DNA from 2 places in the Kosakonia sp. Marseille-Q7440 genome. Region 2 is predicted to be linked to the other one. Evidence: predicted binding sites of a transcription regulator. Region 2 holds the regulator's gene; the other holds the start of a gene.

Region 1 (2,400 bases), 2.6 Mb from region 2:
CGCCGTTTGTTTGCTGCTTCATTGTTGGCGGTGAGCGTCCATTGCGCTCAGGCCGACGACCTCCCATTTGCCCCTCAGCCCCCGGCGGTGCAGGCCGGATCATGGGTATTGATGGACTATACGACCGGGCAAATCTTAACTGCGGGGCAAGAGCATCAGCAGCGTAATCCGGCGAGTCTCACCAAATTGATGACCGGCTATGTCGTCGATCGCGCCATTGATAGCCATCGCATCAGTGCGGACGACGTGGTTACAGTTGGCAAAGATGCCTGGGCGCAGGGCAACCCGGTGTTTGCCGGCTCGTCACTGATGTTCCTTAAGCCGGGCGATCGCCTGACGGTGCGCGATCTGAGCCGTGGGCTGATTGTCGATTCCGGAAATGACGCCTGCGTGGCGCTGGCGGATCACGTCGCTGGCGGGCAGCCGCAGTTCGTGGCGATGATGAACGACTATGTGCAGAAACTGAATCTGCGTGATACCCACTTCGAAACGGTACACGGCCTGGATGCGCCGGGGCAGCACAGCTCGGCCTACGATCTGGCGGTGTTATCGCGCGCCATTATTCACGGCGAGCCGGACTTCTATCACATGTACAGCGAAAAGAGCCTGACGTGGAACGGCATCACCCAGCAGAACCGCAACGGGCTGCTGTGGGATAAAAGCCTGAATGTCGATGGGTTGAAGACCGGCCACACCTCCGGCGCGGGCTTTAACCTGATTGCCTCAAGCGTTAATGGTCAACGCCGTTTGATCGCGGTGATCATGGGCGCAGATAGCCCGAAAGGGCGCGAAGAGCAGGCGCGCAAGCTGTTGCACTGGGGCCAGCAGAACTTTGATACGGTAGAGATCCTGCGTAACGGCAAAAAAGTGGGCAGCGAACGCGTCTGGTACGGCGATAAAGAGCAGATTGCTGTCGGCACCAATGAGGACCGCTGGCTGGTGCTGCCGAAAGCGGAGCTGCAAAACATCAAAGCCAAATATGTGCTGGACAGTAAAGAGCTGGAAGCGCCGCTTGCCGCCCATCAGCGCGTCGGTGAAATCCAGCTTTATGACCGCGATAAGGTGATTGCCAAAATGCCGCTGGTGGCGCTGGAGAGCGTCGGCAAAGGCGGGCTCTTCTCCCGACTGAGCGACTACCTGCACCATAAAGGGTGACCATCTTGCGGGCAGAGTGGCAGGCTTGCGAGTCTGCTCGCATAATTGACGCGTGCGGCAAGCCTGATGGTCGCCGGGTAGATATACTGTACAGACAAACAGTAACGCGCAAGAGGTCACGATGGGCTACAACGTTAAGCAAGCAGAGCAGCGCCGTATCGCCGGGTTTCATCTGGTGGGGCCGTGGGAAGAGAAGGTGAAGCAGGGCTTCCAGCAGTTATTGCTGTGGGTCGAGCATAACCAGATCCAGCCGCTGGAGTGGGTCAGCGTCTATTACGATAACCCCGATGAAGTGCCACCGGAAAAGCTGCGCTGCGATGTCGCCATCACCGTTGAGCGTGACTTCCAGGTGCCTGTTAACAGCGCGGGCGTGATTACCACTGACATTCCCGGCGGCCATTACGCGGTGATGAGCGCGCGGGTCTACAACGAAGATTTTGAAGGCAGCTGGAACCTCTTTTTCGACGAACTGTTGGGTGACAGCTCGGTGCAGATTGGTGCCGGACCCTGTTTTGAGATCTACCAGAACGACGGTAAGGGCGACGGTTTCTGGGATATCGAAATGTATATCCCCGTCGAGCCGAACGCCCACTAAAGCAGGGCAGGGTAAAAAAAGGCCGTGAGAGTGATGCTTGCGGCCTCTTTTTTTGTCCTGACAGGGCATCGGTGCGAAAAAATACCGCTACAATTGCGCCTCTCTTTTTAACCCGGAGCCTGGCTGTGCGTCGCGACAAATCCCTCAGCCCCTTTGAAATTCGACTCTATCGCCACTACCGCGTGGTGCACGGCGTGCGTATCGCGCTGGCGTTTATCCTCACCTTTTTGCTTATCCGCCTGCTCAATGTGCCGGAGGGTACCTGGCCGTTGATTACGCTGGTGGTGCTGATGGGGCCCATCTCCTTCTGGGGCAACGTGGTACCGCGCGCCTTTGAGCGCATCGGCGGCACCATTTTCGGCGCGGTGCTGGGGCTGGTGGCGTTAAAGCTGGAGCTTTACTCTCTGCCGCTGATGCTGTTGTGGTGCGCCGCCGCCATGTTTCTCTGCGGCTGGCTGGCGCTCGGCAAAAAACCTTACCAGGCGCTGCTGATTGGGATCACCCTTGCGGTCGTCGTGGGTGGGCCTAGCGGCGATATGCATACGGCGCTGTGGCGCGGTGGCGATGTGATTATCGGTTCGCTCCTCGCCATGCTCTTTACCGGCATCTGGCCGCAGCGCGCCTTTTTGCACTGGCGCATTCAAATGGCG
Region 2 (2,400 bases):
TCGCCATGCGGCGCAGCGAAACCGGCGGGGAGAAGCGCACAAAGCTGTCGCGGCCAAGCCACGAAACAGCGAAGAATTTCTGCACACCGTTGAGCATGCGCAACGGCGGGTTGATTTCACCCTTTTCACGCCCCGGCGAGCGGCCAAACATCACCGATACCGGCACCATCTGCACATCCAGATCGGGATGGCTGCGGTGTAAATCCAGATAGTCGTGGAACAGTTTGATCGACTCTTCTTTCGGCGTGTAATAGGTGAATACGCGCGGGCCGCCGTGAATAAACACGTAGCGTGGCAGCAGCGCGCCATCGATCTCCAGCGGTTCGAGGGGATCGGGTAATTCATGCACCAGGCACTGCTCGCGCAAGGTCATTAAGTCAGCCTTTGAGTTGTAAGGCAGCACGTACATAATAGGACGTGATGTGTCGAGCCCCAGTTCCTGTGCAGGTTCTGCGGGGATCGATTTACTTTTTACCAGCACGCTTAATGGTAAGTTCAGTAATTTGTAGTAAATTCGTGGCCAGCCGGACATAAAGGGTGTAAAGCCTCTGGTTATTAATAGTGCCATTGCGCCGCAAGAATATCAGAAAGCACGCATAATTTCTGTGGTACCGCTGCGTGTACCACTACTCATTGACGCTTAATAGTTAAAAAGGTTCTTTTCATGGCCAATAATACCACCGGTTTTATCCGGATCATTAAAGCCGCAGGATATTCGTGGAAAGGCGTCCGCGCAGCCTGGATTAATGAAGCTGCATTTCGCCAGGAGGGCGTCGCCGTTGTCCTGGCTATTATTATCGCTGCATTTTTGGATATTGATGTCATCACTCGCGTCCTGCTTATTGGCTCGGTCACGCTGGTGATGATTGTCGAAATCCTCAACAGCGCTATCGAAGCGGTTGTGGACCGTATCGGCTCTGAGTTCCATGAGCTTTCCGGCCGGGCAAAAGATATGGGCTCGGCAGCGGTGCTGATGACAATCTTACTGGCGGTCTTTACCTGGGTCTCGCTTCTTTGGTCACATTTTCGATAGCGTTTCCATAATTCTATAACACTCTGGATTTTTGCTTAAATGTGGTTTCAAAATCGCCGTTGACTGTATATACTCACAGCATAACTGTATATACACCCAGGGGGCGGGATGAAAGCATTAACGGCCAGGCAGCAAGAGGTGTTCGATCTGATTCGCGATCGCATCACCCAAACCGGTATGCCACCGACGCGTGCGGAAATCGCACAGCAATTGGGGTTCCGTTCCCCAAATGCAGCCGAAGAACACCTTAAAGCGCTGGCGCGCAAAGGGGTGATCGAAATCGTATCTGGTGCATCGCGCGGTCTGCGCCTGCTTCTGGAAGAAGAGAACGATATTGGTCTGCCGCTGATCGGTCGCGTCGCTGCGGGTGAGCCGCTGCTGGCACAGCAGCATATCGAAAGCCACTATCAGGTCGATCCGAATCTCTTTAAACCGCATGCTGACTTCCTGCTGCGCGTTAGCGGGATGTCGATGAAAGATATCGGTATTATGGACGGCGATCTGCTGGCGGTGCATAAAACCCAGGATGCGCGTAATGGCCAGGTTATCGTGGCCCGTATCGAAGATGAAGTGACGGTGAAGCGCCTGAAAAAACATGGCAATACCGTTGAGCTGCTGGCAGAAAACAGCGACTTTTCCCCGATTGTGGTCGATCTGCGCAAGCAGAACTTCACCATTGAAGGGCTGGCAGTCGGCGTGATCCGTAACGGTGAATGGCTGTAACGCCTCTTTTCTCTGCTGTGGCGCCCTGTTACGCGCCGCAGCGCCACGCTTCCTACCTTTAACGACGCTTACGCTATGCCGCTGTTAACCGCATCCGATAAAGCTTTGTGGCGGCTTGCGCTGCCGATGATTTTATCCAATATCACCGTTCCCCTGCTGGGATTAGTTGATACGGCGGTGATTGGTCATCTGGATAGTCCCGTCTACCTTGGCGGCGTGGCGATTGGCGCAACGGCAACCAGCTTCCTCTTTATGCTGCTGCTGTTTCTGCGTATGAGCACCACCGGGCTGACCGCCCAGGCATTTGGTGCGAAAAATCCTTCTGCACTCTCACGTGCGCTCGTCCAGCCTCTGCTGCTGGCGCTCGGCGCAGGGGTTGTCATTGCGCTGTTACGCACGCCGCTTATCGACCTGGCGCTGCATATTACCGGCGGCAGCGAGGCGGTGCTGGAGCAGGCCCGGCGCTTCCTTGCCATTCGCTGGCTTAGCGCGCCCGCCTCGCTGGGCAATATGGTGCTGCTTGGCTGGCTGCTCGGCGTGCAGTATGCCCGTGCACCGGTGATACTGCTGGTGGTCGGCAACCTCTTCAATATCGTTCTCGATCTCTGGCTGGTGATGGGCCTGCATATGAATGTGCAGGGCGC

The links. Region 2 encodes LexA, which represses DNA repair genes until DNA is damaged. Its sites were predicted from a motif close to TNCTGTATGTACATACAGNA; they were not measured.
Region 1: the regulator LexA is predicted to act here: its motif matches at 1,240-1,259, upstream of sbmC (DNA gyrase inhibitor SbmC).

The regions. Positions count from the first base shown of each region.
Region 1 is NZ_CBCPLT010000001.1:2,696,494-2,698,893, reverse strand. Features, by position in the region: gene dacD (serine-type D-Ala-D-Ala carboxypeptidase DacD) at 1-1,155, shown strand, start outside; gene sbmC (DNA gyrase inhibitor SbmC) at 1,277-1,750, shown strand; gene ACWPW2_RS12680 (FUSC family protein) at 1,876-2,400, shown strand, end outside.
Region 2 is NZ_CBCPLT010000001.1:86,005-88,404, forward strand. Features, by position in the region: gene plsB (glycerol-3-phosphate 1-O-acyltransferase PlsB) at 1-532, opposite strand, end outside; gene ACWPW2_RS00390 (diacylglycerol kinase) at 665-1,033, shown strand; gene lexA (transcriptional repressor LexA) at 1,142-1,756, shown strand; gene dinF (MATE family efflux transporter DinF) at 1,832-2,400, shown strand, end outside.